Regions from separate parts of the Lysinibacillus sp. BF-4 genome, predicted to be linked through region 1. Evidence: riboswitches for the same ligand, from Rfam matches in the RefSeq annotation. Region 1 holds a riboswitch; each other region holds the start of a gene.
The links. A riboswitch is a leader RNA that binds a small molecule or an ion and turns the genes downstream of it on or off. The one in region 1 is predicted to bind thiamine pyrophosphate.
Positions count from the first base shown of each region.

Region 2: another riboswitch for thiamine pyrophosphate. It lies ahead of tenA (thiaminase II); the one in region 1 lies ahead of CH76_RS06330 (thiamine phosphate synthase).
Region 3: another riboswitch for thiamine pyrophosphate. It lies ahead of thiC (phosphomethylpyrimidine synthase ThiC); the one in region 1 lies ahead of CH76_RS06330 (thiamine phosphate synthase).
Region 4: another riboswitch for thiamine pyrophosphate. It lies ahead of CH76_RS07530 (ABC transporter substrate-binding protein); the one in region 1 lies ahead of CH76_RS06330 (thiamine phosphate synthase).

Region 1 is NZ_JPUW01000013.1:17,266-25,518, forward strand. Features, by position in the region: gene CH76_RS06305 (nitroreductase family protein) at 1-126, shown strand, start outside; gene CH76_RS06310 (ThiF family adenylyltransferase) at 162-1,178, opposite strand; gene CH76_RS06315 (thiazole synthase) at 1,175-1,939, opposite strand; gene thiS (sulfur carrier protein ThiS) at 1,942-2,145, opposite strand; gene thiO (glycine oxidase ThiO) at 2,160-3,221, opposite strand; gene CH76_RS06330 (thiamine phosphate synthase) at 3,233-3,784, opposite strand; TPP riboswitch at 3,830-3,938, opposite strand; gene copZ (copper chaperone CopZ) at 4,054-4,260, shown strand; gene CH76_RS06340 (heavy metal translocating P-type ATPase) at 4,315-6,696, shown strand; gene CH76_RS06345 (5'-nucleotidase C-terminal domain-containing protein) at 6,832-8,253, shown strand, end outside.
Region 2 is NZ_JPUW01000032.1:4,201-12,453, forward strand. Features, by position in the region: gene CH76_RS10130 (deoxyribonuclease IV) at 1-392, opposite strand, end outside; gene CH76_RS10135 (DEAD/DEAH box helicase) at 405-1,703, opposite strand; gene CH76_RS10140 (4-hydroxy-3-methylbut-2-enyl diphosphate reductase) at 1,848-2,819, shown strand; TPP riboswitch at 2,889-2,978, shown strand; gene tenA (thiaminase II) at 3,006-3,692, shown strand; gene CH76_RS10150 (GNAT family N-acetyltransferase) at 3,880-4,395, opposite strand; gene CH76_RS10155 (MMPL family transporter) at 4,403-6,553, opposite strand; gene CH76_RS10160 (MerR family transcriptional regulator) at 6,667-7,545, shown strand; gene CH76_RS10165 (cation diffusion facilitator family transporter) at 7,563-8,253, opposite strand, start outside.
Region 3 is NZ_JPUW01000044.1:234-8,486, reverse strand. Features, by position in the region: gene CH76_RS11760 (iron ABC transporter permease) at 1-271, opposite strand, end outside; gene CH76_RS11755 (helix-turn-helix domain-containing protein) at 415-1,974, opposite strand; gene CH76_RS11750 (Na/Pi cotransporter family protein) at 2,074-3,684, opposite strand; gene thiC (phosphomethylpyrimidine synthase ThiC) at 4,200-5,981, opposite strand; TPP riboswitch at 6,109-6,223, opposite strand; gene CH76_RS11740 (AEC family transporter) at 6,273-7,199, opposite strand; gene CH76_RS11735 (DUF4085 family protein) at 7,293-8,253, shown strand, end outside.
Region 4 is NZ_JPUW01000018.1:11,005-19,257, reverse strand. Features, by position in the region: gene parE (DNA topoisomerase IV subunit B) at 1-1,806, shown strand, start outside; gene parC (DNA topoisomerase IV subunit A) at 1,809-4,214, shown strand; TPP riboswitch at 4,250-4,355, shown strand; gene CH76_RS07530 (ABC transporter substrate-binding protein) at 4,414-5,415, shown strand; gene CH76_RS07525 (thiamine-binding protein) at 5,427-5,717, shown strand; gene CH76_RS07520 (ABC transporter permease) at 5,717-6,472, shown strand; gene CH76_RS07515 (ABC transporter ATP-binding protein) at 6,475-7,215, shown strand; gene CH76_RS07510 (TatD family hydrolase) at 7,212-7,943, shown strand; gene CH76_RS07505 (GNAT family N-acetyltransferase) at 7,956-8,253, shown strand, end outside.

The DNA.
Region 1 (8,253 bases):
CGTATTTTAGACATCCCTGCAAATGAAGAAATCGTCATGATGATTACGTTAGGTAAAGCTGTGCCAATGGACGAGTACCCGCGCGGTTATCGTAAACCAGCACAGGAAGTTATTCGTTATAAATAAATAAAAGGGATTGCGGCTCATCGCAATCCCTTTTGTTATGCAAAGTATTGGTAATAAATCTTTTTAGCTTCAGTAACATCAGCTGTACCGTGTACAAAAACACGTCCATCACGAAAGGCTGTTAGTGTATAGCCTGTCACTTTAAACGTCAGTAAAAATTCGTTGTGATGTGTAATCGTTGCGCCCGTTAACTTGTTAGCTAGCATAGTTAGGTCACGTGTTGTATGGGTTGGTCGTATTTGTACCGTATCACGCCCACATAAAGATGCAAAGCGTGTAGTAGCATCTTGCTGTAAAAATGGATAGCTTGGTGAAGTACCGCAAGTCGGACAATCGTCTTTTTTTAAGCTAGCTACATCCATAGAGGAAAATGTGTTTTGCCAAACATCTAAGGAAAACACCGTGCCTCGCATAGCCTCTCTGTTACTTGTTAAATATTTCAACGCTTCAGCAACCTGCATAGCTGCAGTAATTTGAGAGGCTGAAGCTAAAATGCCAACTGTGTCACAGGTTGGGCCACTCGTAGGTAAGCCACCCATAATACAGTGTAAGCATGGTGTTTGGTTGGGCTCAATAAATAATGATAAACTGCTTGCGCCTACGCATGCGCCGTAAATCCACGGTACTTGGTGTTTGTGTGCCATATCATTAATGATAAAACGTGTATCAAAGTTATCCGTACCATCAAAAATAAGGTCAATTGTCTCCGTAGTTAACAGTTGTTCTAAAAAATGCACAGTAGCTTCTTGGTCATAAGCATAAACCTGTACATCTGCATTAACGGTAAGTAGTCGCTGCTTTGCAGCACTTGCTTTAGGTAGCCGCTTCACTACATCGCGCTCCGTATACAATGTTTGCCGCTGAAGATTAGATAAATCTACAAAATCACGATCAACTATCGAGATTTTACCAATGCCTGCTCGCGCAAGTAAGTCGGCTGTAGGTGCGCCAAGTGCGCCTGCACCAATAATGAGTACATGCTTTGTAGCAAGCGCTGCCTGACCGACCTCGCCGATAGGTGTAAAGCGCTCCTGTCTTGAGTAGCGCGTCATTTACTTAGACCTTCAAGAGGGCTTGAGGCTGTCGCATACGTTTTTTTGGTAATGCGCCCAGCTTCAAAACTTTCACGACCTGCGATTATCGCATGCTTCATAGCAGAAGCCATTTTAACAGGCTGTTTTGCCAAAGCAACTGCAGTATTAAGCAATACGGCATCTGCGCCTAGCTCCATCGCTTGAGCGGCATCCATGGCTGAACCAATACCAGCATCAACAATTACAGGTACCGTAGCTTGCTCAATAATGAAGCGGAGATTAACAGGGTTAATAATACCAAGCCCTGAGCCAATTGGTGAAGCACCCGGCATAATTGCGTGACAGCCTAGCTCTTGTAAACGTTTTGCGAGCAGTACATCGTCTGATGTGTAAGGTAAGACAATAAAACCCTCAGCTAATAACATTTCTGTAGCGCGTAATGTTTCGACAGGGTCAGGTAGTAGTGTTTTGTCACAGCCAATAATTTCAACCTTAATCATATCGCATAAACCAGAGGCCTTAGCTAGACGTGCAATACGCACAGCCTCCTCAGCATTTTTAGCACCTGCCGTATTAGGCAAGAGTTTAAAGTTTTTAACGTCAATTTGTTCTAAAAAATTAGGTTGTGTGGGTTCAAAAATATTCATACGACGTACAGCAAAGGTGAGCACTTCTGTTTCTGAGATGGTGACTGCCTCTTTTTGTGTAGCAAAGTCAGGGAATTTGCCTGTGCCTAAAAATAAACGAGAATTGAATGTATATGGTCCAATAGTAAACATCATTAACCGCCTCCTACAAATTGTACAATTTCGATATAGTCATCTTGTTTAATAGCGGTGTTATCTCGTACCGCTCGGTCTAAAATAATGCGATTTAATTCCACAATCGCAAGTTCTGCATTGAGTTGTAAATGGGTTAACAGTTCACCGATGTTTGTAACTGTTGATGGTACTGTAACCTCATGGCCATTAATCGTCAGTTGCATCCCCTCATCCCTCCTTATATAAAACGATATGGTGAAAATGGTGCGAGGCGTTGCTGAGCATTTACGTCACCGATTAAAGCCTCGCTCACTAGTTTTCCTGTAATTGCGCTCAGTAAAATCCCGTTACGGTAATGTCCTGTGCAACAATAAATATGTGGTGAAATCGCGCCTATTATTGGCAATTCATCTATTGTTTGAGGGCGAACACCGCACCAAGTTTCGATGATTTGAGCGTGCTTAAGGCTAGGCATCATAGCGATTGCGCGCGTTAATAATGATTGAATGCCGCCTGCTGTTACGCCTGCATCAGACTGATGAGGATAGCTTGTTGCACCGATTAGTACCTCATTATTTTTTTTAGGCACAATATAACAGCCGTCTGCTGCAAATATAGTGGTGCGAGGGGCACGTTGTACACGCAACATCATGCATTCGCCCTTAACAGGATACATAGGTAACTGCGGTACTAACTGTTTGCTCCAAGCACCAGCGGCAACAATGAGGTGTTGGTAGTGATAGTGCCCATTGTCTGTCGTTAATGTAGCAGTATTAATTTTACGTACATGCTCGGCAATAATTGTGCCCCCAAGTAGTTGTACTGCCTTTGTTAAAGCCTTTGTGAGCTGACGCGCCTTTACTTGGTGGTCACCAGTAATATGGATGCCTTGCCCTAAGTCGCTCATAAGTGGCTCGACCTCATTTGCTTTACGCCATAGTACAGGCGTTGCCGGTTGGGTAGTTAAAAATTGATATTGTTGAGTTAGGCTAGGCATATCACTAGGTTGCGTGGCTACTTTTAATAGCCCAGATGGGATTAGCTCAACATCAATACCTGTTAAAGCATCAAGCTCTGTAGCGAGTACGCTATGTTGCGCACGACTTTCAATAGCTAAATCAAATAAAGGTGAAGGCTCGCTAAATTCATTTTGCCCGCCAAGCATACCGCCTGCTGCAAGTGAAGCTGTCGTTGGCCCTGTCACATTAAAAATAGTAACGCTAAAGTTTTTCTTTAATAGCTCATAGGCGATGCTTAAGCCAATAACACCGCCCCCAATAATGGTGTAATCCGTTTGCATACCAACTCTCCTCAGTTAAAAAACATTGAAATTGCCGCAAATCCGCTTGCGCCTGTTGAGGGAAGTAAATGCTGGTTGGTTTTGGTTATACCGCCAAGCGCAATTACAGGTAACGTAGTTATTGCACATACCTCACGTAATGCTTGAAGCCCACGTGGTGGCATACCCTGTTTAGAGCTTGAAGGAAAAATATGAGAGAAGTAAATATAATCAAGTGCACGCGTTTCACAGCTAAGTGCTTCTTGTATACTATGCGTGGACTGCCCGCATAAAAAGGGAAAGTCATTGCCATTAATGTTAGCGTCCGCTGCAAAATGACAGCCAAGTAACTGAAAGTGCTCTGCAAGTTGCGGTGCACTATGCACAATTAATTTTTTAGCATCTGCACCTCGTGTTAGTAAAGTTGCAATCCCATTTGCGAGTTGTTGTGTTGTGAGTTGTTTTTCACGTAGTACAACAGCATCAACTTGCGGTAAAACGTTAAGAATTTGCGTGATGCTGGCCTCTGTAAAACCTACCCCTTTAGTAATCGCATGCTGCATATTATCTCCCTTTCTCCACAAAAAAGCCACTTCTCCCAAGGGAAAAGTGGCATGAAAATCCATATCAAAAAAACCGTACCACTTTCCTACGCCAGTATCATCTGGATCAGGTTCCAGGAATCCCAAAGTCACACTTTGATCTCAGCCTTTATAAAAGGCACCTCCAGTGGATTGCTATGCAATTATATTTAATTTACCACACTGCCTATTATTTTGCGAGTTAGAGTTTTTGACATACGTACGAGGGGTATGTTAAATTGGGAGTAGAAGTAAAAAAGGAGGTTGTTAGTATGGAAACAATTACACTTAATGTACAGGGTATGTCTTGTGGTCACTGCGTCAATGCTGTCGAAACAAGCGTTGGTAAAATAGACGGTGTATCTTCAGTAAAAGTAGATTTAGATGCAGCAAAAGTAGAGGTTGCTTTTGATGATGCTAAAACATCACAGCAAGCTATCGCTAATGAGATTGAAGACCAAGGATATGACGTAGTATAAGCGTGCTCTCGTAGCACGTTTTCTTTTTAGCTAAATGAGAGAGGAGTGAGGGATATGACACAAAAAGAAGCAACATTAAAAATTACAGGTATGACTTGTGCCGCTTGTTCGAACCGTATTGAAAAAGGTTTGTCACGACTTGAAGGTGTGGATGAGGCGACGATTAATTTAGCCCTAGAGCAAGGGCAATTAAAATATGACGCAAGTGTAGTGGATGAAGCTACTATTATTAAAAAGGTGCAAGCCTTAGGCTATGACGTAGTAACGGAGCATGCAGAGTTCGATGTTGTTGGCATGACCTGTGCTGCTTGTGCCAATCGTATCGAAAAACGTTTAAACCGTATGGATGGTGTGCAAAGTGCACCTGTAAATTTTGCGCTTGAAACAGTAAGTGTAGCTTATAACCCTGCGGAAGTTTCGATGAGTGATATGGAGCAAGTCATTACAAAGTTAGGCTTTACCTTAAAGCCAAAACAACAAGAGCAGCACACCGATCATCGCCAAGTAGAGATTAAAAAACAAACGCGTAAATTTATACTATCACTGATATTAGCACTTCCACTATTGTGGACGATGGTCGCGCATTTTAGCTTTACACGTTTTATTTGGGTGCCAGATGTATTAATGAACCCATGGGTGCAAATGGCACTCGCAACACCAATTCAATTTATTATTGGTTGGCAGTTTTATGAGGGTGCATATAAAGCATTGCGTAATAAAAGTGCCAATATGGATGTGCTTGTTGCACTTGGTACATCAGCGGCTTATTTTTACAGTGTGTATTTAGCTTTTAGTGGGCAACATGAGGCGCTTTATTTTGAAACAAGTGCAGTATTAATTACATTAATTATTTTGGGTAAATTATTTGAGGCGCGTGCTAAAGGTCGTTCGTCAGAGGCCATCAAAAAGCTGATGGGACTGCAAGCAAAAGAGGCAACGGTTATCCGCGAGGGGCAAGCAATGCGCATTGCCATTAGTGAGGTTGTACTTGGTGATATTGTACAGGTAAAGCCCGGCGAAAAAATCCCTATAGATGGTGAAATTATAAGTGGTGCATCCGCTGTAGATGAGTCAATGCTAACGGGTGAAAGTGTACCTGTGGATAAAAAAGCAGGTGACCATGTTATTGGTGCAACCCTTAATAAAAACGGTGCGCTACAAGTGAAAGCAACAAGTATTGGGCGTAATACAGCACTCGCTCAAATTATTAAAGTGGTTGAAGAAGCGCAAGGCTCTAAAGCACCGATTCAACGTATGGCAGATGTTATCTCAGGTATATTTGTACCAATTGTTGTAGGGCTAGCTGTTATTACCTTCATGGTATGGTACTTTGCAGTGACACCTGGCGATTTTGCAAATTCACTTGAAAAATTTATTGCAGTATTAGTGATTGCTTGCCCATGTGCGCTTGGTTTAGCTACACCAACATCTATCATGGCAGGCTCTGGTCGTGCCGCAGAGTTTGGGATTTTATTTAAAGGTGGCGAGCATTTAGAGGCAACTCAAGCAATTGATACTGTCGTTTTAGATAAAACGGGGACCGTAACAAACGGTAAACCAGTGTTAACAGATGTGGTTGCGCTTGGTGATGAAGTAACACTACTAAGCTATGTTGGTGCTGCCGAGCAATTATCTGAGCACCCGCTAGCGCAAGCTATTATTGAGGGCATCGAAGCAAAAGGTGTGCGTTATAATGAACCAACACAGTTCGAAGCACTTGTTGGTTATGGTGTACGCGCTGTAGTGGATAATAAAGAGGTACTCGTAGGTACACGTCGCCTTATGGACAATCATGCGATTGAGGTACAGGATACAACAGCCATGCAGGCCTTTGAACAACAAGGCAAGACAACAATGATTGTAGCGATTGATGGCGTGTACGCTGGACTTATTGCCGTAGCAGATACAGTTAGGGATACATCTAAAGCAACAATTAAGCGTCTGCACGCAATGGGGCTAGATGTTGTGATGATGACAGGTGATAACGAACATACGGCTAAAGCAATTGCCGAACAGGTTGGCATTACACATGTTATTGCGGAGGTTTTACCAGAAGGTAAGGCGGATGAAGTACGTAAACTCCAAGCGCTTAACAAAAAAGTAGCAATGGTGGGCGATGGTATTAATGATGCACCAGCACTAGCCACAGCCAATATTGGTATGGCTATTGGTACAGGCGCTGATGTGGCTATGGAGGCAGCGGATATTACGCTAATGCGCGGAGATTTAAACGGGATTGCGGATGCTATTGTGATGAGTAAAAAAACAATGGCAAATATTAAGCAAAATTTATTTTGGGCACTTGCTTATAATAGCATTGGTATTCCAATTGCAGCGTCAGGCTTCCTAGCACCATGGGTAGCAGGTGCGGCAATGGCCTTTAGTTCTGTCTCTGTTGTCTTAAACGCACTTCGTCTACAACGTGTAAAATTATAAAGTATAAGGAAATGCGCGAAAGCGTGTTTCCTTATTTTTTTTACGAAAAATTAACGAACGAGCATTGTACTAAAAAGGTGATAGTGCTAGTCTTGAAGAGAATCACAAAAAAATAATAAAAGGTAGGTTCAAATGATGAATAAAAAACTTTTAGCAGCTACAATTGCAAGCTCAGCAATCGTTGCGCCGTACGTTTTATCAACAGACACAGTTCAAGCAGCGGCACTGGATATGACAATCTTCCACACGAATGATACACATGCTCATGTTGAAACAGCAGGACAGCGCGCAGCGTTAGTAAAGCAATTGCGTGCAGCTCACCCCAACAACCTTTTACTTGATGCGGGCGATGTTTTTTCTGGCACACTTTACTTTAACGAATGGAAAGGTAAAGCAGATTTAGAAATCATGAACTACTTAAAATATGATGCGATGACATTTGGTAACCATGAGTTTGACCTTGGACTTTCACCAGAAGGGCACGCAGCACTTGCGACATTTGTCAAAGAAGCTAAGTTCCCATTTGTATCAGCAAACGTGGATTTTTCGAAGGATCCATTATTTAATGGCTTACAACATGATGCTGTAACAGCAGATGCTAAGCCAGGTCAAATTTATAACGGTATGATTAAAGAAGTTAACGGCGAAAAAGTTGGCATTTTTGGTTTAACTACAGAAGAAACAACAGCGATTGCTAGCCCAGAAAAAGTAGCATTTAAAGGCTATATCGAAAGCGCTAAAAAATCAGTTGCAGACTTAGAGGCACAAGGTGTGGATAAAATTATTGCACTAACGCATATTGGTTTTGATGACAGTCTACAATGGGATAATGACCAAGAACTTGCGAAACAAGTAGCAGGTATTGACGTAATTGTTGGTGGTCATACACACACAGAGTTAAAAGAGCCTGTTAAAGTAATAAACGAGCAATCAAACGAACCTGTAATTATTGTGCAAGCTAACCAGTACAATAAATACGTAGGTCAATTAAACATTACGTTTAGTGACAATGGTGTTGTTGAAGACTATAAAGGTCAATTAAATTTAGTTGGTGCTAAGGATGAGGATGGTAATTATTTACTACCATCTGATGCCGAAGCAGACAAAATTTTAGCGAAGTATGCAGAGAAAGTAAATGCTACAATGAACGCTTCTACAGGGGCGGATGCTAAAGTATTTTTAAGCGGTTTACGTGGCTTAGGTGGCGTACGCGCGGGTGAAACAAACCTTGGTAACATTATTACAGATGGCATGCTAGATAAAGCAAAGGCAATTGATAAAGATGTAACGATTGCTTTCCAAAATGGCGGTGGTATTCGTACATCTATTAATAAAGGTGACGTTACATTTGGTGAAGTATTAAATGTGCTACCGTTTGGTAATCCATTAGCTATTATTGAGCTAACAGGTCAAGAGCTTTACGATACATTTGAGCACTCTGTTAAGGAGTACCCTAAAGAGTCAGGCGGCTTCCTTCATGTTGCAGGTATGAAAGTAATCTTTGATCCAAGCAAAGAGCCAGGCAAGCGTATTGTATCGTTAAAAGTGGGCGATCAA
Region 2 (8,253 bases), on a different contig from region 1:
TCGTTTAAGCCCTCAATAATTTTAGCAATCCCCGCTTCAGCACCAGCACCTACGTGTGCACCTGGGTGCAACACGATTTGGTCGATGCCTAGTGCTGCGGTACGTTCGATTTCGCTTTGTAAAAAATCAACGCCTAAGCGGAAGGTTGCAGGCTTTGTTGTATTTGCGATATTAATAATATACGGTGCATGCACCACAGCTTTTTGCATGCCATGCTCTTGCATATGCAAAAGACCTGCTGGGATATTAAGTTCCTCGATCGGCTTGCGTCGCGTATTTTGGGGCGCACCTGTATAAATCATAAATGTGTTAGCGCCGTAAGAAAGAGCTTCCTCACTTGCACCTAACAACATATCTTTACCACTCATTGAAACGTGAGAACCTATTAACAATTATCTCGCTCCTTATTTACCACGCGCGCGTTTGCGGCGTTCCTTACGTTTAATTTCGTCCATTTTCCAGCCCATTTTTTTCTTGTAGGCCGGTTTAACCTTTTTAGGTTTACGGACTTTTGATTTAGCAATTTGGTCAATCTCATTTACTTGACGCACACGGTTTTTACGTGCATGACGGTCTTTAAGCTCAACAAACTCACCATTAACAAGGTCTTTATGTTGAAGCGGAATGCCCATCTTATCTAAGCGTGCTACTGCATCCTCATCTGATGGCTCAAATAATGTAATTGCAGTACCTTTGTTACCAGCACGTGCAGTACGACCAACACGGTGAACAAAGAACTCTAAATCATCTGGAATTTCGTAGTTAATTACATGTGAAATCCCTTGAATATCAATACCACGTGCAGCAAGGTCTGTCGCTACGATGTATTGGAACTCAAGATCACGAATTTGCTTCATTACTTTACGACGGTCACGCGGACTTAAATCACCGTGGATTTGCCCTGTGCGTACACCATTTGAGTTTAAGAAGTGTGCTACGCTCTCTGCTGTTTTACGTGTATTAGTAAAAATGACCGCAATATACGGGTTAATGGCCTTAGCAATTTCTAGTAAACGTGCATTACGTGATTTTGAACGTGTTGGCACAAGATAGAAATCAATATTTTCGGCAACAGGGCGCTTGTCCTTCATATTAATATGAGTTGGTGCATCCATATATTTTTTAAGGAAAGGTTGTAATTTCTCAGGGATTGTTGCTGAGAACACGTACATTTCAAGGTTTTCTGGCATGCTTGATGCAAAGCCGTCAATTTCCTCGATGAAGCCCATGTCAAAGGCAAGGTCTGCCTCATCCACTACTAAAATATTAGCTGTGTGTACATGTAGGGCATTTTCTTTTACAAGGTCACGAATACGACCTGGTGTACCTACTACGATATGTGGTTGCACCGTTAATTTTTCGATATCACGTTTTTTATCCGTACCACCGATATATAGTTTAGTGCGGATTTCCGTGTGCGCTACTAATTGGTTAAGCGCCTCGTAAATTTGTTGTGCTAGCTCACGTGTTGGCGATGTAATAACCGCTTGTACCGTTTGCTCCCCTTCGTTAATACGCTGCACAATAGGTAATAGGAAACTATGCGTTTTACCTGTACCTGTATGTGCTTGTCCGATAGCACTCTTACCTTTTAAGATAAGCGGGATAATTTCCTTTTGAATTGGTGTTGGCTCTGTAAAGCCTAACTCAGCGATGGCCTCTTGTAAAAAAGGCTTAAATTGATAATCTGTGTATTTTGACATTGTAATGCCTCCTGACTGTTTCATTATTGTAACACGTTTCTACGCATTCGCCTATTATACATCATGTGTCAAGCATTGCTTTCTTTGTACTATTAACTAGTGTCCGTTATAATAGGGGCATGTAACTATGAAAGGGGCACCATGATGCAAGTAATTAAAATTAATCCTCGTGGCTATTGCTACGGTGTTGTTGATGCAATGGTTATTGCACGCAACGCAGCACTCGACAAGAGTTTACCTCGTCCAATTTATATTTTAGGGATGATTGTACACAACAAACATGTCACTGATGCATTTGAGGCGGATGGCATTATTACGCTAGACGGCGAAAATCGCTTAGATATTATTCGTCAGGTAGATAAAGGCACTGTTATTTATACAGCGCACGGTGTTTCACCTGAAATTCGTAAAATCGCGAAAGAAAAAGGCTTAGTAGCTATCGACGCTACTTGCCCTGATGTAACGGTAACGCATGACTTAATTGCCGAAAAATCAGCAGAAGGCTATGACATTATTTACATCGGCAAAAAAAACCATCCAGAACCAGAAGGTGCAATCGGCGTAGCACCTGACCACGTTCACCTTGTACAAAATCCTGAGGATGCCGCAGCACTTAACTTAACAAATGAAAAACTACTGGTGACTAACCAAACAACAATGAGCCAGTGGGATGTTCTTCACATTATGGAAGTATTAAAAGAAAAATACCCACATATCGAAGTACACCAAGAAATTTGCCTTGCCACACAAGTGCGTCAAGAAGCTGTAGCTAACCAAGCGGGCGTAGCTGATTTATTAATCGTTGTGGGCGACCCAATGTCTAATAACTCTAACCGCCTAACACAAGTATCAGAAGAAATTGCGCATACTAAATCGTACCGTATTGCAGATGTTGGCGAGCTAAAACTTGAGTGGCTACAAGGTGTAGATACAGTAGCAGTAACAGCTGGTGCATCAACACCAACACCAATCGTTAAAGAAGTGATTAACTTCCTTGACCAATACGATCCAACAAACCCTGACACGCATAAAATTGAGCGTACGGTGTCACTAGACCGCATTTTACCAAAAATTAAAACACCAAAACCAGTCGAAAAAATCATGCCAACCGACTGATAGGTAAGAGGACGAGCCACTGCGCCGTCCTCTTTTTTGACTTTACTTACGCGCTCACCTATGGTTAAGAGGAAGCACTAGGGGTGCCAGTTTGGCTGAGAGAGTCCCTTAGAACCTGACCTAGCTCATACTAGCGTAGGAAAGTGTAACGCCCCCGCTTCAAAAAAGTTTTAGGAGGCAATGGAAATGCAATTTACTGACCGTTTATTTACTAAGGTAGCGCCTGTATGGCAAAGCTATCTTGAGCACCCTTTTGTCAAAGGAATTGGTGATGGCACGTTAGCACATGACAAATTTATTCACTACATGAAGCAAGATTATATTTATTTAATCGAATATGCGCGCGTCTTTGCATTAGGTGCGGCCAAGGCAAATGACCTTAAAACAATGACGCTATTCGCTAATTTATTACACGGCACGATGAATTTCGAAATGGATTTGCACCGCGATTATGCCAAACAATTTGGTATTACACCTGAGGAACTTGAGGCAACTGAGCCATCTGCAACAATGACATCCTACACGAGTTACATGCTTAGCCAAGCACAACTAGGCGGTGTAGAAAACACAATCGCAGCCGTACTTGCTTGCGCATGGAGTTATAACTGGATTGGTACAGCTCTTGCAAAAATCCCTAATACTACAAGCCATGAGTTTTACGGCAATTGGGTACGCATGTATGCATCAGAAGAATTTAGCGCACTCGCTAACGACACTATCGCGATGATGAATGACGTTGCGCGTGACCTACCTGAGCATAAGCTGCAACAACTCGAAACCATCTTCATTACGACATGCTATTACGAATATATGTTTTGGGAAATGGCAGAGACTAAGGCCATGTGGCCACTTCCTGCCCTTGCACACCACTAAACAACAGCACGGCACTGAGATTATTCAGTGCCGTGCTTTTTTGTCTACATGGTCATTTACTGTCTATCATTTTTTTGTACACTGAAGCAATAACAAGGGGGATTTTTTATGAAAAAAATTATTAAAAACATTTCCTTTTGGTAAATAAAGGTCCTCGTCCTATTAACAAATTAGGACGAGGACTTTTTTAGTGCATCATAAACGGTTTACTATAACGCACTTCACCGCGCATAGAGAGCGGCGTTTGTAGCGGCAATACCATAAAGGCTTGTTGTGGCACTTCAAACGGAGCCGTAATACTAAATTGCGCGGCTGGCACAAAACCAAAGCGTGGGTAATATGTCGGGTGCCCTAACACAATAATCGCTTGATAGCCTAAAACACGGGCACGCGCAATAGCCGCTTCGATTAACCGAGTACCGAGTCCGTGATTTTGGTAACCAGGTAGCACACTAATAGGCGCTAACGCTAAAGCCTCCGCCTCACCTACATGAACGCGCGTCAACAAGCATTGGCCTACAACCTCCTCCTGATGTAGCGCTACTAAAGATAACGCTGGGATAAAGGCGTCGCTTAATCGCAAACGTGATACTAATTGATGCTCCTTGTGATCACTCATTGCCTCACGCTCAAAAGCAAGGCGCACCACATCCTCTGTATTGCTGTAGTGTTTTGGTTGTTCTTGTGTTAGTACAATATCCATGTCACTCCTACTTTCCATCACGCCATAATTTGCTTGGCCAGTATACTACCTTTCCTAAAGCAGCAAGTAATGCTGGGACAAGCAATGGGCGCACAATAAAGGTATCTAATACAATACCCAAGGCAGTCACAATTCCAAACTGCACTAATAATTGGATAGGTAGTGAAGCAAGAACCATAAAAGTGCCTGCTAAAATAATACCTGCTGACGTAATAACAGCTCCTGTTGAAGCTACGCCATTTTCAATCGCTTGTAAGTGATTAATACCATTTTGGCGGTTTTTCCATACTTCCGAAATCATAAAAATATTATAGTCATTGCCAAGTGCCACAATAAAGACAAAGCTATAAAGTGGGATTGCACTTGCCATTGCAGATTGCCCTAAAACATAATGAATAATTAGCCAACCTGCACCAAGCGCTGCAAAGAAGGACACCACAACAGTGGCCATTAAACTTACCGCTGTAACTGGTGCGCGTAAATAAAGCACTAACAACACAAATATAATCACAATCATCGTTGGTTGAATGAGTTTTTCGTCCGCTTCTTGTACTGTCTTTGTATCTACTTGCTCACTCGTTTCGCCGCCTAACCAAAAGGCATCAGCGCCAACAAGTTCGCCTAGATCTTGCTTCATTTGCCCTAAATCTGTCATCGCTTGCACAGCATACGGGTTTTCTTTTAAATCAACACTATATAATTGATAGCCGTCTGCTTGCTGCGGCTTAGCTACTTTGCCCACATAAGGTAAAGCGGCCAGCGCATCCGTAATATCCTCATCCGTTTTAACAATCACACTCACTGGTGCAAGCTCTCCTGCTGTAAAGTGTTCCTCAATAATTGCAAACCCTTCACGTGATGGCATATCTTCAGGGAATGACGATAATAAATCATAACTAAACTCAATTTTTGGCGAAACCGCCGCTAGTCCTACTAAAATCAGTGCGGTAACCGCAATGACTAACCAATGGCGCTTGACCGTAAAGCGACCAATTTTACGCATAATTCGGTGTGGTGGTTTTGGTGCTACGTAAGGTTTACCTTTCTTACTAGCGTGCGCTCGCGCCATTTCTTCTGTACGTGGGATAAATGGCCAAAAAGCATAACGCCCTAATAGTCCTAAAATTGCAGGAAGTAATGTAAGCACAGCGATCGCCGTAATTAAAATACCAAAACTAAATGGAATGGCAAAGCGATGAAACGCTCCGTAATTTGCTAGTAATAAGGTTAATAACCCAATTACTACAGTAGCCGCACTCATAATAATAGCGCCGCCTGCTGCACGAAGCGATTGAGTTAATGCCTTTAATTTATTAGGTTCTATTAATAGCGTATCGCGGTAGCGAGTAATTAAAAATAAACAATAATCCGTACCTGCACCAAACAATAGGACAATCATAATCGATACGGCTTGTGCGTCTTTTACTAGCCAACCTGCCTCCGTCATTGCCCCAAGCAATGGGCTAACAACTAAAAAGGCAATCCCTACAACGACTAATGGGATAATTGCTAAAAGTGGTGAGCGATAAATAACTAATAAAATAACTAAAATAATAAGTACAGTCGCTGCCATTAGCTGAAAATCAGCGGACTTAAATAAATCGGTTGCATCTACCGAAATCCCGACAGGACCTGAGTAGCGAGCATGTAGTACATCCTCTGATAACTTCGCGCTATAGGGATTTTCGCCTGTAATTGTTTTCGTTAAAGTCGTAATATCCGCTAAGCTATCCTTTAACGCAGCCGTACTCGCATCCTCCTTAAAGAAAATCGGTGTAACAAGCGCCTTACCATCCTCCGACACTGAGCCCATCAATGCTTGTGCTGGGATTGTGCCTAATGGTGGGATAAATTGTTGCGTTGCGAGTGGATTTATTTCAAGCTCCTTATACAAAGCTTGTACACCCTTAATGTCTGCCTCTGTTAAACCTGCATCACGTTGCCACGTAATTAATAACGGTATCCCCGCGTTACTCGCAAAGTGCTCCGCCTTTAACTCAGCCGCTTGCATAGACATTTGGTCTGCTGGTAAATTAACAAGCGCTACGTTATCTATACTATTAATTTGCGGAAACAACTTCCCTAGCAAAAGTGCAAGCACTACCCACAGCGCTAATATAACAACGCGCATAGGGCCCTTCTCAAAAAATTTGGTCATTATTTTTCCCTCCATCCCTTATACAAACATTGTACAGAAGTTGTACAACATTTGACAAGCGTCACTTTTTTACGTTGAATAGATATATCCGAAAACAAAATCGAGGAGATCGTATGAACAGTACAACGTATACCATTCAACAAGTAGCCGAGCAAACAGGTTTGTCTAAACAGGTCATCCGTAAATGGGAAACCCGCTACGGAGTCATCCAACCTGCACGGCTCGCCAACGGTTACCGTAACTATACCGAAGCTGAAATCACTATTTTGCGCTATACTAAGCAGTTTATTGCACAGGGGCATAGCATTGCTAAAGCCGCAACATTAGCTAAACGCCAAATGCTAGCACCAACAGCTACCTTAACGCCTTTTAGCACACATGACTTTATCCAAGCATTGCAAGATGTTGGCACACAGGCTGATGATAAACGATTATTACAGTTACTGCAAAAAGCACATAATACGCTTGGTTTACTGACAATGATTGACACCATTTTACTGCCTTTTTTAACACAAATCGGCAAACTTTGGTGCACAAAGGATTGGTCCGCCTATCAAGAAGCCGTAAGCAGTCAAACCATTCGCGACTTTTTGGCTAATGCGCGTCGCAACATTTTTGTTACAGAGCAAGCGCCACTTATTATTGGTAGCTGCCTGCCGCAAGAGCGCCACGAAATACCCATGCAAATTTTATTAATTCGTTGTGCCATTGCAGGCTACCGCACCTTAATGCTTGGTCCTGCCCCTGCACCCCTTGCCATCGAGGAGACCGTACAACACTTACACCCTCAAGCCGTATTATTAAGTGCTTCAACTAAAATTCAACCTGAGGTGCTTGAGCCACTTGACGATTTTGCGGCTACAACGACTGTACCCTTATTTTTAGGTGGAGAAGCTACAACATCCCTAACGCCACCGCAACACATCATCATTGCCAATCATTTGCCTGACATACTAGCGCAACTAAAAAAACAAGCGAGCCCGATTATTTAATCGCTCGCTTGTTTTTATTAGGCTGTATGGTAAGGATTTAAATGAATAATAGCATCATGCACATCCTCATGCTGTCCAATAAGCGCATGTTTTACCTCTTTTGTAATCGTATGTCCCTGTTCAACAGTTAAATCAGCGTCTACGCTAATGCGCACATCAAGCACAACATAACGACCATGTGTACGCGCATAAATTTTATCAACTTTACGTACATTAGGGTTTTGGTAAATGGTTTCTTCAAACTGCGCCACATGCGTTGGGTCTAGCACTTGCTCCATCATTACGACTGATGATTCCTTTGCTAGTGAGTAACCCATCTTAATAACAATAAACGCTACAGCGATACTAGCGATGGCATCTGAATATACCAAAAAGCCAATATCAAAGCGATTACCAATTATCGAAGCCGCGATACCAATTAATGCTGCAATTGAAGAAAATGCATCCGAACGATGGTGCCATGCTTCACTAATCAATGCAATACTATTAACACGTTTGCCAAGACGATATTTGTATTGGAATAGCGCCTCTTTAATCACAATCGAAATCACAATAATAACAAGTGCAGTAGGTTTAGGAATAACAACCTCCCCCGAAATAATTGACTTCACTGCCGAAATCGAAATTTCGACACCTACTAAAATTAATAGGAATGCCACAATAATCGAAGCAATTGTTTCGGCCTTACCGTGACCGTATGGGTGCTCC
Region 3 (8,253 bases), on a different contig from region 1:
CTACCGCAAAGCTCGCGCCTACTAACAACGCACCAAGTACCCGTGGTAAACGTAACTCTCGTATTACTTGTTGGTCATGCACACTAGCATCAAAGTTTGTTATAGCTTGCCATACATCCGCAAATGAAATCGTAGCCGCTCCGTATGACACCGCAACAATAATACTAAGTACTATTGCGACTGGACCTAACAGTAAAATAAGTGTCGCTGGTAGTGGCTTTGTTTTAATTTTCAGTTGCGGTACTGCAGTGACCGCTTCTTCCTTCATCATCCATCCTTCACCTCTATAAAATGGCAAACAAAAAGCAGTGCTACATCAGCACTGCTAAAAGCTCACTGATATTGATAATTATTATCAATTAAAATCATAGCAAGCTACTTATTCAATTACTATAGACAAATGACATAACTTCACTATAGATAAATATCAGATTGGCGTTGACCTGTTAAATAAGCCAATTGTATTTTCAACTGTTCTTCTAAAGCAACTCCCTCACTTGACCAAAAATCCTGCAGGGGCAAAATATGTACTTTCTTACGCTTCATTGCAGGCAACCCTTGCCAAATTTCATTGTATAGCCTAATCTCCTGTTCAGCGGAGTGCACTATGACAAACATCTCATCTGCCGCATATTTGGAAATATATTGCTCCTCAATCATAATGCCACGGTTAGGTGTGAGTACTTCTTTTTCAATACGCTTAGGCGCACGTAACTTTAGCATTTCAAATAAATTATAACCGCCCCTTGCGTTTGAGCGCCAAATACCAATGCGATTATGGTTGCGTAATTCGTAAACACCTACTGTATGATTTTTATCCATACCCTCTTGTAGCATAAGTTTTGCTTGCTCAATCTTTTGTTGGTAGCTAGCAATCCAGTCTTCTGCTTGTTGCTCACGTTGAAATAATTGTCCGATTAAGCGTACTTCTTCCAATCGATCATGCGTATCCCAATCTAATGCGATAGAAGGTGCAACACCATGTAGCCTTGCAATATATTCTTTATGTGGCACTTCATGAATAGACGCTAAAATTAGCGAGGGCTTATCACCATGCCAGTCAATCTCTTCACGTAACCAGTTTGGTGATAAAAATGTAGCGTCTTTAACATATGGTGTTAGTACATCTGGTACATTATAATAAGCAGATAATACAGCAACTGGTTCAATACCCACTGCTAGTAATGCCCCTGTAAATTGTAAGGACGCTACACGTTCTGTTGGCTGTACTACTCTAAATTTGCTAGGTGCGATACCAAATTGACGACTAAATTTTCGGCTGAGGTAGAGACCATCTTGATAGCCAACCTCTTTTGCTACTTCTTGAATGGTTAAAGAGGAACTACGCAATAATAACTTTGCCTTCTCTAAACGCACATGGGTTAAAAACTCGTTAAACCCCCACCCTACTTCTTTTTTAAAATACTCTGAGAAATAATTCGCATTATAACCAAAACGCTTTGCCATATCTTCACGGGTTAGAGGGTAATGTGAGTAGGTTTTAATATAATGCACCACATCATCAAACGTATGTTGCTCTGCATTATGCTCATACTGCTCAAACGCCTTATAAATCGCCGCCAGTAATTGTTGAAAATCATATACGTCCTTTGTTTCTTTTAATTGAGTGAGTGCGTCAGTAACAGGTACTGTCACACCTTCATAACAAATAAACTCATGCACAAAGCGATAAGGATTTACTTCATATCGCAGCTGTGGCACTTTTTTTACAAGGCTATAATTACGAAAGCGCACAATCGTATAGCTTCCCGATTTCACAGTAAGTGTAATTTTATTACGCGCTTGAATGACTAATAAATTATCATTCTCTAACCTAAAGAAGCGGCGGTCTGCTACAACCTCTACTTGCCCTTCCTTTACATATAAAATAATTGCCTCATCCTCATGAATGACACGATTTTTTGTACTGTCTTCTACATCATTTACTACATACATATAGTGTTGGTAGTTCATTACGTCCTCCTAATTGAATATCATTATCATTTATACTACCTATTATTACAGCAAAAAGCAAAAAAGCATCATTGCCTCGAGGGCAATGATGCTTGTTAATTAATACGTATCGTCTAGGATGGCTTCAGCAATATTTACTGCGTGGTCACCAATACGCTCTAAATTACTAATGATGTCAACAAACACAATACCTGCAGAGCCTGAACATACACCTTGATTTAAACGGTGAATGTGGCGCTTACGAAGCTTACGTTCCATCTCATCAATTTTATCTTCTTTTTCGATTACTTCATGTGCAAACTCTTCGCTACGTTGATCTAATGCTTTAATTGATAGGCTAACTGTATCAACTGTTAGCTCAAACATCTCAACTAATTCGTCCATTGCTTCTTCACTTAAGCGCACACGGTTATTGCCTTTGAAGTTAATTAGCTCTACTAGATTTTCGAAGTGATCACCAATACGCTCAATATCACGGATGCTATCAAGTAATGCATGGTGCACCTGTGAGTCTGTATTTGATAATGACTGCTTAGATAGTGTCACTAAATAATCAGTTGTTTTTTCGTCTAAAATATTAATTGCTTCTTCTAGTTGTGTTGTAAGGTTGGCGTGTTTTTCCTCGCCTGTTTGTAAGTATTTTAGTGTTTCTTGTAAACCTTGAACACTAAACTCACCCATACGTACAACTTCTTGCTTCGCTTGACCTAAAGCAATTGAAGGTGACTGCGCGATTAATGCTTCGTCTAAGTGCTTTGGCTTATACTCAATTACCGTATCCTCACCTGGGATTAACTTCGTAACAATATATGCCCATGCACCAATGAATGGCAATTGTAGCAATGTGTTAGCTACGTTAAACGAACCATGCGCAAATGCAATTTGCATTTTTGGCTCTAAGCCTAAAACAGCAGACAGCCATTCTACATAGCTTGTAAATAAACCTAAAATTAATAAGAAGACAATCGAACCTACCACGTTAAATAACACGTGAGTGGCTGCTGCACGACGCGCCGCTACTGAGGCACCTAATGCTGCAAGCACTGCTGTAATTGTTGTACCAATATTATCACCAAATAGTACAGGTAGTGCACCCTTTAAATCAATTAAACCTTCAGCATATAGCCCTTGTAAAATACCTACTGTTGCTGAAGATGATTGTACGATTAATGTGAAAATTGTACCGACAAGTACACCAAGTACTGGCGAGTCACTCATGCTTAGCGTCATATCAATAAACGCTGGGAACTCGCGCAGTGGCTTCATACCTGTACTCATCATTTCTAAACCGATGAATAAACCACCAAAGCCGAATAAAATTTGTCCAATATTTTGGATGCGATTCTTTTTAAAGAAGAATAGCATGACAGCACCTATGAATATAATAGGATACGCATACTCACCTACATCAATACCAATAATAAACGCTGTTACTGTAGTACCAATGTTGGCCCCCATAATAACACCAATTGCTTGTCGTAATGTCATAAAACCAGCACTAACGAGCCCTACTGTAATAACGGTCGTACCAGAACTCGACTGAATTAATACTGTTACAAAAATACCTACAAGCACACCCATTAATGGGTTAGTTGTAAAACGGTCTAAAATGTCACGCAAGCGGTCGCCTGCTGCTTTTTGCAGACCATCGCCCATATACTTAATCGCAAATAGAAATAGACCCAATCCTCCAACGAATTGGAATATCATTTCTTGCCAATTCAGCTCCAAAATATTACACCCTTTCCGCATAACTCTCAACCTACATTATTCCTAAAAAACTGTAGAAAGTAAATCACTTTTAATTGTTATCTCACAAAATTTACATTGCGTTTACAAAGTAGTAACAATTGCTTCATATAAACCTAAATTGGCTTAACAGTGCTGTGCTAAAATAATTATTTTTGCCACAAAAAAACTGTACGAAATAGCGCGTTAGCACTTTTCGTACAGCTTCACATGAACATGCAGTTTTAGGGATGACACAACAACTGCTTTAGCACTCGTTTTGTAGGAGGAACAGTGCTAAGGAAAATTACATTGCGTTTGCTACGATAGGTCCACCACAAACGAATAGTAGCGGCAATGCTTTGTAAGGTTTAACTGTCAACTTACAATAAACTTTCCTAAAGGAAACTTTATTGCCTGTATAAAACTTATCATGTTCAATAATCATTGTCAACAAAAAAAGTAATTTCGTCCGCAGACGAAATTACTTTTTTACTTTATTGGTAAACGCCGCCGCCTGATTTTTTAAATTCCTCAGCCTTCTCCTGCATACCTTGTTCAATAGCTTCAGTAGTATCTAGCTTATTGTCTTTCGCATAATTACGAATGTCCTGCGAAATACGCATACTGCAGAATTTTGGTCCACACATTGAACAGAAGTGCGCTGTTTTAGCGCCTTCAGCTGGTAACGTTTCGTCATGATACTCAGCTGCGCGCTCAGGATCCAATGATAAATTAAATTGATCGCGCCAGCGGAATTCAAAACGTGCTTTTGATAATGCATCGTCACGCTGTTGTGCACCTGGATGTCCTTTAGCAAGATCTGCTGCATGTGCCGCAATTTTATACGTAATTACACCCGTACGTACATCATCACGGTTTGGTAAGCCTAAATGTTCCTTAGGCGTTACATAGCAAAGCATCGCTGTACCAAACCAACCGATCATTGCCGCACCAATAGCTGACGTAATGTGGTCATAACCTGGCGCAATATCTGTTGTTAATGGGCCAAGTGTATAAAACGGTGCTTCATGGCACATCTCTAATTGCTTATCCATATTTTCTTTAATTTTATGCATTGGCACGTGACCTGGTCCTTCAACCATTACCTGCACGTCATGCTTCCAAGCAATTTCTGTTAGTTCACCTAATGTTTCTAGCTCTGCAAACTGCGCCTCATCATTAGCGTCCGCAATAGAGCCTGGACGTAAGCCGTCACCTAATGAAAAGGCAACGTCATAAGCCTTCATAATTTCACAAATATCTTCAAAATGTGTGTAAAGGAAGCTCTCTTTGTGATGGAATAAGCACCACTGTGCCATGATTGAGCCACCACGAGAGACAATGCCTGTTACGCGCTTTGCTGTCATTGGTACATAGTGTAAACGCACACCCGCATGGATGGTAAAGTAATCTACACCTTGTTCCGCTTGCTCAATTAGTGTGTCACGGAATACTTCCCATGTTAAATCTTCAGCTACACCGTTTACCTTCTCTAATGCTTGATAAATTGGTACTGTCCCTACAGGAACTGCCGAGTTACGAATAATCCACTCGCGTGTAGTATGAATGTTTTTACCCGTTGATAAATCCATAATATTATCTGCGCCCCAACGTGTTGCCCACGTCATTTTTTCTACTTCTTCAGCAATAGAAGATGTAACCGCAGAGTTACCAATATTAGCGTTAATCTTCACATGAAAGTTACGACCAATAATCATTGGCTCTGCCTCAGGGTGGTTAATGTTTGAAGGGATAATCGCACGTCCGCGCGCTACCTCATCACGCACAAATGATGGTTCAACGTTTTCACGAATCGCAATGAACTCCATTTCTGGTGTAATGATGCCTTGCTTAGCGTAATGCATTTGCGTTACATTAGCGCCCTTCTTTGCACGAAGTGGCTTGCGCTTTAAAGCAGGAAATACATTTTCATTGGCACGTGGATCATCTGCACGACGGTAGCCATTATCCTCTGGCTTGATGTCACGTCCCTCGTACTCCTCAACATCACCGCGTTCTACAATCCAATTACGGCGTAGTGCAGGCAAGCCTTTTGTAATATCTACCGTATAATTTTCATCCGTATACGGGCCGCTCGTGTCATATACGCGCACAGGGGCGTTGTCTTCTTCACCAAAATGACCTGTAGTTGGACTTAAACCAATCTCGCGCATTGGCACTTGAATATCTGGACGGCTTCCCTCTACATAAACCTTTGTACTACCATCAAAACTTGACATGATGGCCATGTTTTTTTCGCTAATTGTTGTTGTCATTACTAAAATCGCTCCTTTTGTTTGTTGGTAAAAGGAACCGACCTCGCATAACACGTGGGACATAAAAAAACCAGATTCTAAGAAAGAATCTGGTCATAGTCGTATGATTTAGAGGCACGCAAAAAAAGAGCGCGCTTACTAACTTCCCTACGCTGGTATGAGCCAGATCAGGTCCAAAGGGTAACGAAACTTCATCGCGTTTCTCTCTCAGCCCGACTCATCGGACCCCCCTAGTTATTACTTATTCAGTTGTGCTTCTTAGTATACAAGATAATACGCCCGAAAGCTACCTCACCCAAATAATACTTCTGCAACGTAAATAACAATTGTAACTGTAATACAACTTACAATTGTCGAAAATAATACGGTTTGTGCTGCTGTATCTGCATCAATATCATACTCAAGCGCAAGGCTTGAGCTATTGCGCGATGTTGGAAATGAGCTTGCGATAAATAACGATTTAGCTACAACACCCGTGAGCCCCAAACCAAAAATCACAAGCAATGCTGTTAATGGCCCAATAACTAAACGGGTAAAACAACTAACAAAAACGGTTTTATTAAAGATAGAGCGCATTTCAAGTTGCGAAAGCTGTGCACCTAATGTAATGAGTGCTACCGCCACAAAACCATCGGCAATATAATTCACAGGCAAGCTTAAAAAAACAGGTAACTCAATCTGAAATACATTCATCACAATACCAATAACTAACGCATGCACAATAGGCATCTTAAAGAAATCGCGTACAATGGCACTACCTGATTTAGTAGATGAGATTAAATTATATAAGCCGTACGTGTAGGTCGTCATATTTTGAAAAATAACTAAAATAACTTGAATAGCTACACCTATCGGCTGACTCGCAAAAATCATTTGCGCTACAGGTATACCGTAGTTACCTGAATTAATGAGCACGACACTATTTTTAAACACTGCCGCTTCTTGTTTAGGCAGTTTAAGCGCACCCGCTACAAGACGTGCCGTAATCATTTGCCCACCAATAAATAACACAATAAATAAAAATACTTGCCCTAAAACACTCATATTAATTTCAGTATGATATAAATTAACAAAAACAGCCGCTGGCATAAAACAATACGTAATTAATTGGGATAATGCCTTTAAATTAAACGTAAATTTCTTTTGTAATAAGCCACCCACCACAAGTAAAACTAAAATCGGGGCAACAATCTTAAAAAAAATCATGCCGAGATACATTTTGCCCACTTCCCTTCTTCTTTAATAGTATGTTCATTTTTTTCCATGGTCAATGTTTGCTATACTAAAGCACAAGAAAGGATGTGGCACAAAATGTGGCATTTAACTTATGAAGATTATTTACGCCAGCAATACGCAAACGCCTTAACCCTACCTGAAGATTGGGAAACGCTCTATACGTATTACCGCAATGACGGTGTTAATCCTGATCGCATACATACAGAGGAGCTAGAGGCAGCTAAGCTTCCATTACTTAAGGTGTTACCACAGCGTTTTATACCTTACGTAGAGGATGGCACGCTTAACCGCCCTACATTACCTAAAGATGTACGGGACGATTTTATTCAATGGCAAGCAGAAGAAACGGCGCGCTTTGAAGAAAAGCTAGGCCTATCTATGATTGACTTTACCAACATCCAAGAACAACTTGAGCCTAACTTTGCCGAGGTGATTGAAGGTGGGCTACATGATGCTATCATTACTCAAATTGTCGATGACCATATTTTTATTAATACAGAAGGTGGCTTTACAGCTAAAGCCTTTGTGATTTTGCATGTAGACGGGGCCATCTCACAACAAGGTGAGCTACACGCAGGTGACACTATTTTATACGAAGAAGTCCAGTTGACAGCAGAAGGCGTAGCATTACGTATGATTACCGAAAATGGGCAATGTACGCTTCATGCAAAACAAATTGCCGCAGACTTTTACTATCGCCCGATGCCCTACCACGAACTTATTGCCAATGAGGTACTGCCAGACGTCACCGCTAAGCAGTTTATCGAGGCGCTCGATAGTAATCTCGACTATACAGTCATTGCCAATCGTTATGCCTTACCCATCACAAGTTTTGTCATTCAAGGCGCTGAGCTTGCACAATTCTCAGGCGGCATAATTTTTAAAGAAAACAACGCGATTATAGCGCGTATTCATAATGAGGATCATGTCATCGCTCAAAGTGAAATTGATTGGTTATCTCAAATTTTCACGACAACCTATGTTGACCCTTACGCTATATTTAGTGAGCCGCTTCCTGCAGAGGAGTTAGAGACTG
Region 4 (8,253 bases), on a different contig from region 1:
GCGCTTGCTGGCTTCGGTAATCGCATCGTAGTAACAATTCATAATGACCAAAGCATCAGTGTGCGTGACTATGGACGCGGGATGCCTGTTGGTATGCATAAATTAGGTAAGCCTACACCAGAAATTATTTTAACGGTATTACATGCAGGTGGTAAATTTGGTCAAGGCGGCTATAAAACGAGTGGTGGTTTACATGGCGTTGGTTCGTCAGTTGTAAATGCACTATCTCGTTTTTTAACGGTTACCATTTACCGCGATGGGCAAATTTACGAGCAACGTTTCGAAAACGGTGGTAAGCCTGCCACTACGCTTGAAATCAAAGGTAAGACGCGTGAAACAGGTACGAACATTCACTTCCTACCAGATGACAGCATTTTTTCAACGACGAAATATAACTATGATACGCTAGCAGAGCGCTTACGCGAGTCAGCTTTTTTATTAAAGGGCTTAAAAATTGAGCTTATTGATGAGCGTGGCGACGAGGTTAAGCATGAAGTGTTTTTCTACGAAAATGGTATTGAAGCCTTTGTCGAATATTTAAACGAAGAAAAAGATACGTTGCACCCTGTGCGTTACGTTGAGGGCGAGCATCATGCGATCGAGGTAGAGTTTGCCTTCCAGTATAACGATGGCTATGCCGAAACCATTTTATCTTTTGTTAATAATGTGCGTACACGCGACGGTGGTACTCACGAAACAGGCGCAAAAGCGGCGATGACACGTGTGTTTAACGAATACGCGCGTAAAATTGGCTTATTGAAGGATAAGGACAAAAATCTTGACGGTGCTGATATTCGCGAAGGCTTATGTGCTATTGTATCTGTACGTATTCCTGAGGGGATTTTGCAGTTTGAAGGGCAAACTAAAAGTAAATTAGGTACATCTGAGGCACGCTCTGCCGTAGATACGGTAGTAGCGGAGCAAGTACTATACGTACTCGAAGAAAACGCCGAGTTATCCGCTTCATTGGTACGTAAAGCGATTCGTGCGCAACAAGTACGCGAGGCAGCACGTAAGGCACGTGAGGATGCACGAAGCGGCAAGAAAAATAAAAAGTCAACGCTCTTGTCAGGTAAATTAACACCTGCACAATCAAAAAATGCGGCAAAAAACGAGCTATATTTAGTTGAGGGTGACTCAGCAGGTGGCTCCGCAAAACAAGGGCGTGACCGTACTTTCCAAGCGATTTTGCCACTGCGTGGTAAAGTCATTAACACCGAAAAAGCTAAGCTTGAAGATATTATGAAAAACGAAGAAATTGCCACAATTATTCATACCATCGGTGCAGGCGTAGGTAGTGATTTTTCGATAGATGATGCAGCGTACGATAAAGTTGTGATTATGACCGATGCCGATACTGACGGGGCGCACATTCAAGTATTATTATTAACGTTCTTTTACCGCTATATGCGCCCATTAGTGGAAGCAGGTAAAGTATATATTGCACTGCCACCCCTTTATAAAATCAGTAAAGGTTCAGGCAAAAAAGAGGTTTTTGAGTACGCTTGGACAGAACGCGACTTAGAAGAGGCCATTGCACGCATTGGTAAAGGCTACGTCATTCAGCGTTATAAAGGTTTAGGTGAAATGAATGCACCGCAGCTATGGGACACTACAATGAACCCTGCAACACGTACATTAATTCGTGTACGTATCGAAGACGGCGCACGCGCAGAGCGTCACGTAACGACATTAATGGGTGATAAAGTAGAGCCTCGCCGTAAATGGATTGAAGCTAACGTAGATTTTGGTATGGAAGACGATGCCAATATTCTCGAAAACGAATTCATTAGTGAGGAGGACTAATTATGCAAGAGAAATTTCAAGATTTACCGTTAGAAGAAGTAATGGGTGACCGTTTTGGTCGCTATAGTAAATATATTATTCAAGAGCGTGCGCTACCTGACGCACGTGACGGGTTAAAACCTGTACAGCGTCGTATTTTATATGCGATGCATACTGAAGGCAACACACAAGACAAGCCTTTCCGTAAATCAGCTAAAACCGTTGGTAATGTTATTGGTAACTATCACCCACACGGTGACAGCTCCGTTTATGAGGCAATGGTGCGTATGAGCCAAGACTGGAAGGCACGTCATATGTTAATTGAAATGCACGGTAATAACGGTTCCGTTGATGGTGACCCTGCCGCAGCTATGCGTTATACAGAAGCGCGTCTTTCTTCTATCGCAGGTGAACTACTGCGAGATATTACGAAAGATACGGTTGATGTTGTACCTAACTTTGATGACCAAGATACAGAGCCAACCGTATTACCTGCGCGCTTCCCTAACTTATTAGTAAATGGCTCAACGGGGATTTCGGCGGGGTATGCAACTGACATTCCACCGCATAACTTGTTTGAAGCTATAGAAGCCGTACTTATGCGCCTAGATAACCCTAAGGTAACTGTTGATGAGCTAATGACGGTAATTAAAGGGCCAGACTTCCCGACGGGCGGTATTATCCAAGGTACAGATGGTATTAAAAAAGCCTACGAAACAGGGCGCGGCAAAATTGTCGTACGTGCCAAAACTGCGATTGAGCAATTAAAAGGTGGCAAAGAACAAATCGTTGTAACTGAGTTACCGTATGATGTTAATAAAGCTAATCTCGTAAAGCGTATTGATGAGCAACGCCTCGACAAAAAATTAGATGGCATTGCCGAAATCCGTGACGAATCTGACCGCACAGGGCTACGTGTCGTGATTGAACTAAAAAAAGATATCCCCGCACAAGGGATTTTAAATTATTTATTAAAAATTACGGACCTTCAAGTGACGTATAACTTTAATATGATTGCCATTCACCGTCGTCGTCCTACAATGATGACGTTACCACTGTTATTGGATGCTTATATTGAGCACCAAAAGGAAGTCGTTAAACGTCGTGCTACGTTTGATTTAGCGCGTGCTAACAAACGTATGCATCTCGTAGAAGGGTTAATCAAAGCATTATCGATTTTAGATGAAGTGATTGCGAAAATTCGTGCCTCTAAGGATAAACGAGACGCACGACAGGGCATCATGGACGCATTCGATTTCTCTGAGGCGCAAGCTGAAGCAATCGTTAGCTTACAACTTTATCGTTTAACGAATACAGATATTACAGAGCTACGTGCAGAGCATGAGGCATTACAAAAAGAAATCGCGCTATTAGAGGGTATTTTACAAAGCCCTGCCAAGCTTATCGCTGTCATTCGACGTGAGTTAAAAGCTACGCAAAAACAATTTGCTGAGCCACGCCGCTCTTTACTACAAGCTAAAATCGAAGAGCTAGAAGTAACGCTCGACGTACTAGTACCAAGTGAGGAAGTCATTGTAAGTGTAACGAAGGATGGTTATATTAAGCGGACTTCGCCGCGTTCATATAGTGCATCAAGCGGTAAAGATTTGGCGATGAAAGAGTCGGATTATGCGCTCTTTGAACAACCAATGAACACGCAACATCACTTACTGCTATTTACCAACCGCGGGCAATATATTTACCAACCTGTACATGAGCTACCTGACATTCGTTGGAAGGACCTCGGACAGCATATTTCAAGTATCGTACCACTTGAAGCTGAAGAAGAAATTATTGCTGTACATGGCTTTGCGTCAATGGATAGTACTACTGACTTTATGATGACCGTGACCGAAGCGGGGCAAGTTAAGCGTACCGTAGTAGCAGATTATAAAGTTTCGCGCTACTCACGTGCGTTAAAAACAATGAATGTTAAAAAAGAGGATGCTATGATGGCAGCCTTTATTGTAACGGATAAAGACGAGGTAACACTTGTCACAACAGAAGGACAAGCACTGCGCTTCCGTGTAGACGAAGTACCGCCAACGGGCTTACGTACTGGTGGGGTTAAAGGTATGACATTAAAAGACGAGCGTGTTATTTGGGCAGATACTGTAGATGCCAACGAACGTTTAATTATCGTAACGCAGCGTGGGGCAGTTAAAAAAATGGGCATCGAAGAAGTTACCACAAGCAACCGTGCTAAACGTGGTGTACAAATCCTAAGCATATTAAAATCCAACCCTCACCAAATTGTAGCTGTCGAAAAAGACCGCAAAGAAGCACTACTCGTTATTGAAACTGAAAAACATCAAGAAGAAATTGCGATGGGCGATTTACCGAAAAATGATCGCCTATCCAATGGTTCCTTTAAAGTAGATCCAAAAACAGACGGTGCTATCCGCGCAGTCTATCATAAAATGCCATAGTATAACGATGCTATAGCTGTTATAATGAACGTTGAATAGTAATGTAGGGGAGCTCAAACATGAGCTGAGAGACCGAATTGTAGGAATACCCTTAGAACCTGATATGGTAAAACCATCGTAGGGAACATGTACAAATGCCTCAGTAGGGTGATACATGCCTACTTGAGGCATTTTTTTATGCAGAGGAGGCGATTTTCGCGTGAAGAAATGGTTCGTTACACTAGTATTGGCAACGATGGTGCTTGCACTTGCAGCCTGTCAAGCCAAGGACAAACCAAAGGAAGATGCAGCGGAAGATAAGCTTGAAAAGGTAACAATGGTGCTCGACTGGACACCTAATACCAATCACACAGGCTTATATGTTGCAGAGGCACAAGGATTTTTTAAAGACCAGGGCTTAGACGTTGAAATCATTCAACCAGGCGATGCAGGTGCAGATCAATTGGTTGCATCAGGCAAGGCAGATTTCGGCATTAGCTACCAAGAGGGTATTACACTAGCACGTACGCAAGGTGTACCACTTGTATCAGTAGCCGCAATTATTCAACATAATACATCAGGCTTTGCCTCACCAAAGGCAAAGGAAATTACCACACCTAAAGATTTTGAAGGTAAAACTTACGGGGGCTGGGGCTCACCTATCGAAAAAGCAGTCATCGAAACCATTATGAAAGCAGACGGTGGCGATGTTGCCAAAATGGATATTATTAACGCAGGTGACGCAGACTTCTTTACAATGACTGAAAAAGACGTAGACTTTGCATGGATTTACTACGGCTGGACAGGTGTAGAGGCAGAGCTACGTGGCAAAGATATTAATATGGTCTATTTAACAGATTATAGCGATAAGCTAGATTACTATACACCTGTACTATCAACTAGCGAAAAAATGATTGACGAAAAATCAGACATCGTTAAAAAAATGGTCGCAGCTGTTGCAAAAGGCTACGAATATGCGATTGAAAACCCAGAAGACGCAGCAAATATTTTACTCGTTGCAGCGCCTGATTTATCGCAAGACCTTGTGATTAACTCACAAAAATGGCTAGCTGACAAATACCAAGACGACGCTGAGCAATGGGGCGTACAAAAACTAGACGTATGGAAAAACTATGCGGACTGGATGACAGAAAATGGCGTGCTAGAGGGCGATTTTGACCCAGAGCAAGCATTTACTAACGAATTTTTACCAAAAAAATAAGAGGTGACATCATGACAAACTCATTAATTAGTGTACAAATCATTCCTAAAACCGAGAACGTAGCAGATGTAATTCCAGCAGTAGACGCAGCAATCGCTGTAATTGACGCTTCGGGCGTTAAATACGAAGTACATCCACTCGAAACAACGATGGAAGGCGATTTAACAACATTGCTTGCTATCATCGAAAAAATGAATGTAAAAATGGTTGAACTCGGCTGCGTCAACGTTATTACACAGGTCAAAATCCTATACCAACCATCAGGCATTACGATGGATACATTAACGGAGAAGTACCGCTAATGCATAAGGTGATGAAACGAGGCGGAGCAGTAATGTTCCTCCTCGTTTTATTTATCATTTGGGAAGCTGTTGTATGGTGGCGCGACATCCCGATGTGGCTATTACCCGCTCCGAGTGCGATTTTAGCTGAAGGGTATCGTTCATTTGGCGACTTTTCTGTGCATATTTTAGCTACAACTAAACTTACATTGCTAGGGTTAGCCATTGGCGCAAGCATTGGTTTTATTATTGCGCTCCTTTTGCACCGTATGCCACTTGTTAATCAAATGGTATACCCCTTACTCATTTTATCGCAAAACGTACCAACCATCGTATTAGCACCACTATTAATCATTTGGTTTGGCTTCGGGCTATTACCTAAGCTTATTATTATTAGCTTAGTATGCTTTTTCCCTATTGTAGTGGCGATGATGGATGGCTTAAAAAATACCGACCCAACATTAAAGCACTATATGCAAATGATTGGCGCAAATCGCGGGCAAACCTTTTGGAAGCTAGAGCTACCTTATGCCATGCCATCTTTGTTTTCAGGCTTAAAAATCGCGGCTACGTATAGCGTAATGGGTGCTGTAATTTCCGAATGGCTGGGTGCTAAGCAAGGCATAGGCGTATATATGACCTATGCGCAGTCATCCTTCCGCATTGACCGTGTGTTTGTTGCCATCTTTACGATTATGTTGTTGAGTATGGCATTATTTGCGCTCATACAGCTACTCGAGCGTATTATTGTAAAAGGACAAACAAGGGAGGTATAATTATGTTACTGCAAATTACAGACTTATCTAAAAACTTCGGTGAGGTTGATGTGCTTAATCATATTTCCTTACAAGTAGCAGACGGTGAGTTTGTTGCTATTCTTGGCCCTTCAGGTAGCGGTAAAAGTACATTATTTCAGCTAGTTGGTGGTATTACCGCACCTACAGCAGGTGAGATTTTATTAAATGGCAAAAATATTAGCGGCGAAAAGGGGCATATTAGTTATATGCCACAGCAAGCGTCGCTATTTCCGTGGCGTACGGTTTTACAAAATGTAGTGCTTGCTCAAGAGGTGCAACATAAACCAAATTATGAACAAGCAACCGAGTGGCTTGAGCGCGTGGGGCTTTCGCAATTTGCCAAAGCCTACCCATCAGAGCTATCAGGCGGCATGAAACAACGAGTCGCTTTTATTCGTGCGTTGTTAAGTGACCAAAATTTGCTATGTCTTGACGAACCTTTTTCGGCATTGGATGAGTTTACACGTCTTGATATGCAAAACTGGCTGCTGTCTGTATGGGAGGAACATCGCCGCTCCGTATTATTTATTACACATAGCATTGAGGAAGCCATTTATTTAGCCGACCGCATTGTTATTTTATCCAAGCGCCCTGCACACATTAAAGAGGAGATTACTGTCCCTTTTGCGCGACCACGTAATCAAGCAATGTTAGCAACGCCAGAATTTGTGGCGTTAAAGCAGCATATTTTCAGTCAAATGGAAACGAGGGATAGTGAATGATTGACGCACATATCCATTTAGATCAATACAACAAGGAAGAGCAAGCAACCTTGCTTGCGAGTGGTGCGTCGTTTATTACAGTATCTACAGATTACGCATCTTGCTTAGCTAATTTACAACTGGCTAAGCATCCTGCCGTACATAGTGCCCTTGGTTTTCACCCTGAGCAACCTGTCGCAAGTGCTGAGCAACAAGCGGCAATTTTTACACTTATCCGCAAGCATGCCTTTGATATCGTAGCGATTGGCGAAGTGGGCTTGCCCTATTATGAGCAAGTTGACCGCGATGCGCATATCGCTTTACTTGAGCGCTTTATTGCGTTAGCAAAAGAGCTAGACAAACCAATTATTTTGCATGCTGTCTATGAAGATGCGCAAGTAGCTTGTGATCTACTCGAAAAGCATCAGCTAACACGCGCGCACTTCCACTGGTTTAAAGGCGATGCTGCAACTATCACACGTATGATTGAAAACGGTTACATGGTATCGATTACGCCTGATGTATGTTATGAGCCTGAAATACGTAGCCTTGTTGCACGTTACCCGCTCTCACAGCTCATGGTCGAAACAGATGGTCCGTGGCCTTTTGAGCAGGAGTTTTCGGGTCAACTCACAACACCTGCTATGATGGCACGTAGCATTGAAGAAATTGCACACATTAAACAATTGCCAAAAGAACAAGTCGCAACACAACTTTACAACAACACCACAACATTTTACCGACTATAGGGAGGGTTTAGCATGGCATTTTTATCACTACAACAATTACCATTACCACAGGTTACTAAGCTATGGAACGGAGCCTTTGTTAATTATATGAAGCCAATGGGCATTACAGAGGATGTATTACAAGCGCGTATGAAACAGTACGCTATTTCGCCAGAGTATTCCACAGTAGCGACGATTGAGGATGAGTATGCGGGAGTAATGCTGTTTGGCTTAAAAGGCAATCTTGCTTGGATTGGTGGCATGGCAACATTACCAAATTACCGAGGCTATGGCATTGGCCGCTCATTAGTGGCACATGCGATTTCCTTAG